3 regions of the Pseudalkalibacillus sp. NRS-1564 genome follow, and region 3 is predicted to be linked to each of the others. Evidence: riboswitches for the same ligand, from Rfam matches in the RefSeq annotation. Region 3 holds a riboswitch; each other region holds the start of a gene.
What was found. Region 3 has a riboswitch for cyclic di-GMP ahead of ACIFPW_RS01860 (amidase). Riboswitches for the same ligand answer to the same signal wherever they lie in the genome.

Region 1: linked by a shared signal. The riboswitch ahead of ACIFPW_RS18215 (anti-repressor SinI family protein) and the one ahead of ACIFPW_RS01860 (amidase) in region 3 are both predicted to bind cyclic di-GMP.
Region 2: linked by a shared signal. The riboswitch ahead of ACIFPW_RS12040 (HD-GYP domain-containing protein) and the one ahead of ACIFPW_RS01860 (amidase) in region 3 are both predicted to bind cyclic di-GMP.

The regions. Positions count from the first base shown of each region.
Region 1 is NZ_JBITPM010000040.1:57,622-60,906, forward strand. Features, by position in the region: gene egtB (ergothioneine biosynthesis protein EgtB) at 1-391, shown strand, start outside; gene ACIFPW_RS18210 (thioredoxin family protein) at 654-968, shown strand; cyclic di-GMP riboswitch class I at 1,457-1,545, shown strand; gene ACIFPW_RS18215 (anti-repressor SinI family protein) at 1,571-1,708, shown strand; gene ACIFPW_RS18220 (glycine--tRNA ligase) at 2,090-3,285, shown strand, end outside.
Region 2 is NZ_JBITPM010000022.1:26,782-30,066, forward strand. Features, by position in the region: gene ACIFPW_RS12035 (FAD-dependent oxidoreductase) at 1-1,430, opposite strand, end outside; cyclic di-GMP riboswitch class II at 1,566-1,649, shown strand; gene ACIFPW_RS12040 (HD-GYP domain-containing protein) at 1,661-2,302, shown strand; gene sda (sporulation histidine kinase inhibitor Sda) at 2,361-2,528, shown strand; gene ACIFPW_RS12050 (aldo/keto reductase) at 2,734-3,285, shown strand, end outside.
Region 3 is NZ_JBITPM010000004.1:69,253-72,537, forward strand. Features, by position in the region: gene ACIFPW_RS01855 (YwbE family protein) at 1-192, shown strand, start outside; gene ytzI (YtzI protein) at 1-20, shown strand, start outside; gene ACIFPW_RS01860 (amidase) at 249-1,151, opposite strand; cyclic di-GMP riboswitch class I at 1,194-1,280, opposite strand; gene ACIFPW_RS01865 (HelD family protein) at 1,445-3,285, opposite strand, start outside.

The DNA of each region.
Region 1 (3,285 bases), on a different contig from region 3:
AGCTGAAGCATATGCAAGCTTTGTAGGTAAAAGACTTCCTTCTGAGTCCGAATGGGAACTTGCAGTTCGCGATCAGCCGATTGCGGGTAATTTTGTTGAAGATGGCATCTATCATCCCGTCGCATCGGTCAAGGAAAATGAAGGTAGAATAAAAAAAGCCTATGGAGATGTGTGGGAATGGACGAAAAGTCCTTATATGCCTTACCCTGGTAATAAACCGCTTGACGGGGCGTTGGGTGAGTATAATGCAAAATTCATGAGCAGTCAGATGATTCTAAGAGGCGGATCATGTGTTACCTCCGTATCTCATATTCGTCCGACTTATCGAAATTTCTTTGGTCCAGATAAACGCTGGCAATTTACCGGCATTCGTCTTGCAGATGATAAGTAATCATTAAAAACTTCGCAATGGATCAGAGCTATTTGAAGAAATCACATAGCCAGAAGAATACTATCCGACTCGAACAGAATCTTAAAGAACTTAAACTGTTAGCAGAGAATTCAGGTTTCACACCAATGAAAACATGGACCGGTCAAGAACAGCTTTTCAGTTTGTACTATCTTAGTGTGAAATAACGTAAGCTTTCTTACAGACATTCAATGATTATTTCGATATAATTGTTAATGAAGATATAGGTGAAGGAGAGATAATCATGAAGAAGATTGAAACAGCTGATTCTTATCAGTCATTCATTAACAATAATGACGTATCCATTCTTAAATATGAAGCAAACTGGTGCCCGGATTGCAAGCGTCTTGACTTTTTTATTGATGATATAATGAATGCTCATCATGAAAAACAATGGGCTCAAATCGATATTGAACAATTCCCTGAAATAACAGAGGAAAATGATGTCATGGGTATCCCGAGCCTTCTTGTCTATAAAGACGGCAAAAAGATTGGTCACTTGCATAGTGCGAATACCAAAAATCCAGATCAGGTGAAAGAATATTTAAGTCAATTTTAAATAAAAGAGAAGGTTGCGAAGGCAACCTTCTCTTATTTTGTTAGAACATATTCAATGGACCCGTCGATTAATGAATGAACAAATGCAACTGTATATCCAATGCTAAGGTAAGTAGAGAGTGTCTCACTACAACGTGGATGTAATGGTTCTGTTGGGGCATGAATACTTTTATACATGGTTTTTACGGTGCTAGAGATGGGTTCACAACGAAGTAGTACAACATGTTTACCGCTCCAAGCGGTACTAATGTGATTTCTATGCATATCACTCTTCCTTTGCGAAAAATATATTCAGGGAATACAGTTAGGATATGAGTGAAATCGTAGGATGTTAGAAGTAGAAATGAAAATTTAAAAATATTTTGAATTTTCATCGAATAACTGGTATATTAGTAGCATATAACGTCAAACTTCTCAATAATCGCATCGATTCACTAAAAAGTTGTGTGTTTTGTAAGTTTATGGTCGGAATGTGTCATTTCTGAATTCTCCAGACAAGGGCAAACCATCCTAAAGGGTGGGACGCAAAGACACAGGTCTAATGTTGGTTCTCCAACGATGACGGCTGGTCCTCCTGGAAAACCCATGAAGGAGGAGAAAAGAATGACCATGGCTAAACCTAAGCCTAAGAAGGTACTTGATCAAGAATGGGTTATTCTCATGAGGGCTGCCAGGGAACTTGGATTGAAGAAAGAAGAGGTACAGGCATTCTTAAGACAACACAAAAACCGACATCTATGAATATACATAAATGCATGACGACCTATAAGGTCGTTTTTTTGTGATAAGCTTTGATGAAAGCAAATACGGTGTGAAATGAATAATCCTTGACTTTAGGGCAATATTTTTTGTATCATATGTCATATCAATTGCATACATAAACCATACTAACTATGAAGGATAAATAGTAGTCAGAATAACCTTGATTTTAGCGATTCGGGGACGGTGGAAGCCCGAACGAGGTCTGATGAAACGGCAGTCTGGAGTTACGTTTCTCAAAGTGGATGCCTTATTTGCATCAACTAGGGTGGAACCGCGGGTGCATAAGCTCTCGTCCCTGGACATTTTTTGTCCATGGATTGGGAGCTTTTTATATTGATTGAGAAAAAAGGAGAGAATGACATGACAATTTCAATGGATCAGATCGTTTCAGTATCAAAGCACAGAGGATTTATTTTCCCTGGTTCTGATATTTACGGTGGACTAGCAAATACGTGGGATTATGGACCACTTGGTGTAGAACTTAAGAAAAATATTAAAGATGCATGGTGGAAGAAGTTTGTTCAAGAATCACCTTATAACAGTGGTCTAGATGCCGCCATTCTAATGAATCCAAAAACGTGGGAAGCTTCAGGACATTTAGGTAATTTCAATGATCCTTTAATTGATTGCAAAAGCTGTAAAACACGTCACCGTGCAGATAAATTAATTGAGGACGCTCTTTCTACTGATGAAGATGACATGATTGCAGACGGCCTTTCATTTGAAGAAATGGAGCGTTTGATGAAAGAAAATCATATTACTTGCCCGGAGTGTGGCAGTGAAGATTTCACAGAAATTCGTCAATTTGATCTTATGTTTAAAACCCATCAAGGTGTAACAAAATCGAGCACGAGTGAAATTTACCTTCGCCCAGAAACGGCGCAGGGAATCTTCGTAAACTTTAAAAATGTTCAACGCTCTATGCGTAAGAAAGTGCCTTTTGGTATTGCACAAGTTGGAAAAAGCTTCCGGAATGAAATTACACCAGGTAACTTTACATTCCGTACTCGTGAATTTGAACAAATGGAGCTTGAATTCTTCTGTAAGCCAGGTAACGAACTAGAGTGGCATGAGTATTGGAAAGAGTACTGCAAAAACTGGCTTCTAAATCTTGGTGTAAAAGAAGATAGCATCCGACTGCGTGAGCATGCAGAAGATGAACTGTCGCATTATAGTAATGCAACAACTGATATCGAGTACAAGTTCCCATTTGGCTGGGGCGAACTTTGGGGTGTTGCTTCTCGAACAGATTACGACTTAAAGCAGCATATGGAACATTCCAATGAAGATTTCACTTATCACGATCAACAAACAGGTGAGAAGTATGTACCTTATTGCATTGAGCCTTCACTTGGTGCTGACCGCGTCACTCTTGCTTTCTTGATTGAAGCATATGAAGAACAGGAGCTTGAAGATGGCACAACTAGAAGTGTGATGCACTTCCATCCAGCGATCGCTCCGTTTAAAGCTGCTGTATTCCCTCTATCTAAGAAGCTTTCTGAAGAAGCGCGTGCTGTTCATGCGGAACTTTCGAAATACTTTATGATTGATTATGA
Region 2 (3,285 bases), on a different contig from region 3:
GGATCAGGTACAGCGCATTTTCCTGCAATCCTTTTTTTCGTCATTGCTTTTTCAAAGCTAAACTCATATAGAGCATATCCAGATACCCTGGCAAAATCCTTAACGGCTTCATTTGCCTGGCCGTATACGTGAAGCTGCCAATCCATTAACTTAAGTGCATCATAATTATGGCATGAATTTGTTTGAATCCATGGCAGACGATCTCCACCATGAACTTTCCCCGCTGTACCATCACTAAGTTGACTGTTGCGATAATGAATGTTGATTTGAGAAAGCCTTCTAAAGGCTGCTTTTCGAGCAATTGAAAAGGAACGAAGCGCAAATGGAGCCACGTTCGGTATAACGATTTTGCGCAGTAATCTGCTCGTCATGTGATCGCCTATAATAGAAGTAAATGCTCGATCTGTTGTATCGATTAGCGTTCTCGCAAAGCCAATGCGCTCCTTTTCAAACGTATCAAGAATAGCTTCATCCGCTTTCTGAAGCAGCACTGCGGCTAGCTTCCACGCTAAGTTCACCGCGTCCCCAATCCCGGTGTTCATGCCCTGTCCGCCAGCCAGGCTATGAATGTGTCCAGCATCTCCGGCAATAAAGGAACGTCCTTTTCTAAAGTGACTGCTAACGCGATGATGGACTTTGTACGTTTGGAACCAGTTCACATGCTGAATCGTTAAGCCTGTTCTCTGCTCGATCAGCGACTGGAAATCCTTGAACGCAACTGAGCTTTGATCGGTTAAATGGCGAGGAACTATTCCAATAATCCGCTCCATTCCCGTGCTTCTAACTGGCATGAACAGGTAAAAGGTGTCAGAATCTAAATACACATTTAAACTACTTTCAGATAACTGGCCGGTGTTCGCTTTAACATCTGCCACAAAAAACAGTTCCTCATACGTTCCACCTGGAAAATCAAAAGCAAGTTCTCTTCGAACGGTACTGTGTGCTCCATCACACCCGCATATATATGAAAACTCACTCCGCTCTTCCTTATTATCTTTTTTAATAACGGCTTGAACATGGTCCCCTTCATCCATAAATGAAACCAACTCTGTCTTCCATTCTACCTCAACGCCTTCGTCGGCTAATTTGTTAATTAGCAGCTGCTCGTGATCATCTTGCGGATAGCTTAGGGCAAATGGGAAAGGACTTAATCCTTTTCCAAGATCGTGAAAATTGATGTTGGCTTTTGCTTTCATTCCTTCTCGAAATTGGATAGACTTCACTTTAATCCCCCGGTGGATGACTTCTTCTGCGAAGCCCATTTGGTTATAAAATTCTAGGGTTCTAGCGTGTACAATTAGCGCACGCGATGCTTCTCCGGGTCCCTCATTTTTCTCGATGATCCGAAATGAAACTCCATATTTCGCTAGGTGGAGTGCTAATACAAGACCCGTAGGACCTGCGCCAACAATTAGTACGTCAGAATTCATTTCCCAATCTCCTTTCATTGGCGTTCCAAATAAAAAAACTGAAAAATCAAAGAAAACAGTTAACAAATTCACCTTTTTATGGTATTTATTATATAAGTATATCCTTATGTCAAGATACCTCAGTAAGAGAACCACAAAAAAAGAGAATGCGATGAACTATCATTCTAGCCTGGGCACTTGAGTGATAGGGAGCAAGTAGTGCAACCGGCTCCTTAAAAAGGAGAATGAACATGGAAAAGTGTACATTGTACGGGCACGCTAATTTATTTTCATCACACACACTGCGAATGATGGAACTCCTAAGACGTCACGACCCTCATAGCTTTCTCCATTCAGTACAAACTACGAGCTACTTCATTGATTTCTGTTTGCATTACAATTTCCGATCACTGTTGAAACGGCGCTTTCTTGAGTCTGTTTTGCTACATGACATCGGTAAACTACTTGTCCCAACAGAAATTCTTCAAAAAAAGAGCCCACTAACCCTTTATGAGAAAGAGTATGTCGAGCGGCATCCAGAGTTTGGAATAGAGCTACTTAATGATTTTCCAGAGATTGATATTGAGCCGTCTCTTATACTAAATCATCATGAGAATAGCGATGGTACTGGCTATCCTTATCAATTACAATATGAGCAAATTCCTCGATCTGTTTCGATTCTTCGAGTCATCGATAGCTTCATTGCGATGACGTCTGATCGAGCTTATCGTCCAAAACGTTCTGACCAATCAGCCATTCATGAAATTAACGTTCATCGGAATAACTTCTATGAGCCATCCACTACCTCCTTGTTTATCTCTTATTTGGAAAAACGGCTAAAAGGGAAAAAGGTTCTGCTTCATTATTTTGATTATGCCAAACGTCAAAATTAAGCAGCGCTATTCAATAACCGTTTAAACAAAACCAAATACAATAGGGAGGGCGAATAGATTGCGACTCTTATCAACTAAGGATTTACTAATTGCATTTTGTGATGCGTATACTCTTCAATTAGATGAAGCTTTTATTGAAATGTTAACGAGCGAAATCATCCGAAGAGGCATCAATCCTCCCCAAACACGTACGGAGTGTTACGAACAAATCGCCAATTTCACTTGATGAGACAGCCTCTCATGACGCTATATAAAAAAGCTTATCTGGTCACAACTGGCCAATAAGCTTTTTTTGATAAATTTAATTGATTTCATCTCCCTTCACAAATAAATTTACTGTTAATACGCTTACATATGTTTGCATTTTTTAGGAAGTGGTAGATTTAAAGTGAGATAAAAAAGTTAATTATTATTGAAAGGAATGATCTTTGTTGAAGGAATCAATCCCAGAACTAACGTTGAATGATGGTCTTACACTACCCGCTATCGGTTTCGGTACTTACTTGCTAAATGGAAATGAAGGCGCAACTGCAATTAATAGTGCGATTGACGTTGGCTATCGCCTCATCGATACAGCTTACAATTACGAAAACGAAGGAACCGTAGGCGAAGCCATTCGTCGAAGTACAGTTCCTAGAAATGAACTGCGCGTCACTTCTAAATTACCAGGTCGCTATCAAGAATATAAGAAAGCTGTTACAGCCATTCAAGAGTCGTTATATAGAGCCAACCTGGATTATTATGATTTGTACCTCATTCACTGGCCGAACCCTAAACAAGGTCTTTATCCAGAAGCTTGGCAAGCTTTAATTGACGCTAAGAAATGGGGACTCATTCGCTCGATTGGCGTATGTAATTTCCTTCCGGAGCATCTAGAGCAATTGGAAAAGGAAACCGGCGTAAAGCCAAGCATCAATCAAATCGAACTACACCCCTTCTTCAACCAGGAAGATCAGAGAAGATTTCATCAACAAAACAACATC
Region 3 (3,285 bases):
AACGGACAGAACAGAAGTAATATAGAACCAGGGAAAACTGTAGATATCGTCTTGAAACAAGATCAGCGTTCAGGGAAAACGACAAGAGGTGTTGTAAAAGATATCCTGACTAAATCCCCCACCCATCCGCATGGTATCAAAGTACGTCTGGAAGATGGACAGGTTGGTCGCGTCAAATCGATTTTATCCTAAGCTGAACTCATAAAAATGAACCCCCGGCTGATTTTCAGTCCGGGGGTTCATTTTTATTATTGTGTTAACGCCATCCAACTATCAAGATAATGTATGGAAAAACCTTGTACTGAAGAGGAATACTCATATGCAGTCTTTACTTTGAGAAGTTCCTCTGTCATGACTGCTTCTCCCTCTTCAAAAAATGAAATGTAGGAAGCTTCTGACGTTTGCCCTGTCTCTACACCAACGGAGATTTTCTTGCCATATTTTTCAGCTAAAGCTATCTCATTACTAATAAGAGCAACAATTCCATTTGCACCATCAGCACGATCACGGTAAGCCATTAATGTAGTCACATCCGCCGTTTGAATAATCCACTCAGCTAAATTGCCCGATCCATACCGATTGTTGTAAGATTGTTCGTCAAACCAAAAAGGAGTGTCGACACCAAACGATAATCCTAGGCTCGTCGCACGAGTCTTTCCATCTGATAAACGGTCTTGATAGAAAGAAATCGTTTTTTGATAACTATTCGTCCAGCCAGAATGAAGATAAGGTTCTATATCAAGATGAACACCACTAAACTTTTGATTCTCTGTCGCATTAGCTTGATAGGAATCCAACCAGTTAAATAAGTTCGCCTGATATGTAGCACCATTTCTTGTAGCCCAATTTGGTGCCCCATCTAGAGCATGTACACGAATACCTTTGGATGTCGCATTTTCAATAAATGATTCATAAGAAGATGCCATCACTGAACGATTTATTTGCAAGTAAGCATCTGTTACTTGTTTCTCTTCCATAAACTGAAGGATGTCATTTGATTTCGTTTCAATGTCCCTTGTGTTCCAAATCCATGTAGCAAGAGAAGTGTCCATTTCTACCGCCTCAGCTTTCCCCACAGGCACAACCATCATCTGCACAAAAAAGCCCAGTATAAAAAAGAGAATTCCAACAGCAACCGATACATTCTTCACATGTACGCTCTCCTTTTTTTCAACCCAGAGCTCAAAAAGGAGCCTGGCGGTTTGGCAACCATTCGCATTCATGCGGGCAGGCCCATAACTTTGCGTCCCTGCTTTTCAACAGGTTTGCCTTTTTCAGTTTTATATTCCAACTACTTTTATTATCGGCAATAAATAATAAAGAGTTTAGCTTTTTTTATAGAGTGTGTGAAGAAAATGCTTAATGGTACTAATACTTGAATGTACTAACAATCCATCATTTCATGGTATGAAATAGCAAAGGTAACCTTTAAACAAACGTTTGATTAAACTGGTAGCAATTGTGAAGGAGTATCAATATAAAAGAGTTTTAATTCATGCAATGCTCTTGTACATCCTACATATAGTAATTTCGCATCTGTTGCATGTGGACTATAATTATCTTCGTTAGCATTTGCCAATATAACTCCATCGAATTCTAATCCCTTAGTAAGATAGATTGGCACAATTGATAGTCCCCCTTCATAAGATCGATCATCCGCAGTAATGAGATGCAACTTCTCATCATACCTACTAAGATTGCCATACAAATCATGACATTCCTCTTCGCTCCTACCAACAATCGCTACTGTATTCATACCTCTCTCTTGCATTTCTTTAGCTGATTTTATCAAGCTACTAACATGCCTCTTCTTATCTATTTTGCTTATTTCGACTTTCTTTCCACTTCGAAAAATTGGCACAGCCAGTTGAACCGGTATATCCGCATGAGCTATCACTTCATTCGCAAATTCAATAATTTCTAAAGTCGATCGATAACTTTGTTCAAGTTCCATATAAAGGTCTTTACCGTTGAAAAGCACTCTAAATTCTTCCCAGCTATGAATGCCCTTATATGAATGAATGCCCTGTGCCAAATCCCCTAATATTGTAAAAGATTGACTTCGATTCACTTCTTTCAGAAGCGCCAGTTGAAAAGGTGAAAAGTCCTGAGCTTCGTCAATTACAATATGCTGAAACCTATGTTCTTTATCATTACCGTTCAATTGATATTGAATGTAAAGGAGAGGGGCAAGGTCGTCCGGCGATAATTTCTTCTTTTTTATTCGCTTTGCCGTTTCCAGCACAAGTTCTTCATTTATAACATCTGCTCTTTCTGACTGTGTTATGTAGCTAGGAACATTCGATTGAAAAAGTGATTGATAGAACGAAAGAGCAGTTTGCTTCGGCCATGTTTTAAAATAATTCTTCAGCTGATCGTTTGCTAGTTTGCGATATTCTTTCTTTAAATGGTCTCCCTCTACCGATTTGATCTCACCTTTTATCCAAATTTTAAAACGATTCATCATCATTTCGCGTTTACGGCCAACAGGATATGCAGAAAGGTCTTTTAACCATTGTTCGATCTTCGTTTCTGAAAGCTCTCTTCCTTCAAATGGGTGAAAGGAGCCAACCGGACCGACTGAGTTGCTATAACGATGTATAGCTTGATCAATCCATTTTTTAAATGTCAGTGATCCTTTTACTCTTCCTTCTGCAATTGAAAAATCGAATCGACTCTTCCCAAACCACTTTCTGAGGTCGTGTCCAGATGAATCAATCGTAATCTTTTCTTCAATCGTTTTTATTGTCCAATCTGTGAAAGTAGATTGTTGAATTCCCCCTACACCTAGCTCCGGAAGGACTCCTGAAATATAATCAAGAAACATCCTATTCGGTGCAAAGATAATCATTTTACCCGCTTGAATGGTATCTCTGTATTCATATAGTAAGAAAGCTAATCGATGAAGCGCAACCGTTGTCTTACCACTTCCTGCTGCTCCTTGTATGATAAGTGGCGTCGATCGCTCAGCACGAATAATATCATTTTGCTTTGTTTGTATTGTTGATACGATGTCACGGAGACGGTTATCTTTATTTTCACTCAGACGATATAGAAGAAATTCATCTGAGCCACTTAAATCATCGCTATCTTCTACATAGGTGTCTACGACTCGCTGAAGTTCTTTATCTCGAATCACAATATTTCGCTTCAGCTCTATATTCCCTTCGATGACGCCATCAGGCGATACATAATAGACATCCTCTTCTGGCCCTGTAAATGCATAGAACATACTCGCAACAGGTGCTCTCCAGTCTACAACCAGAGAATCCTGTGAATCTCCAT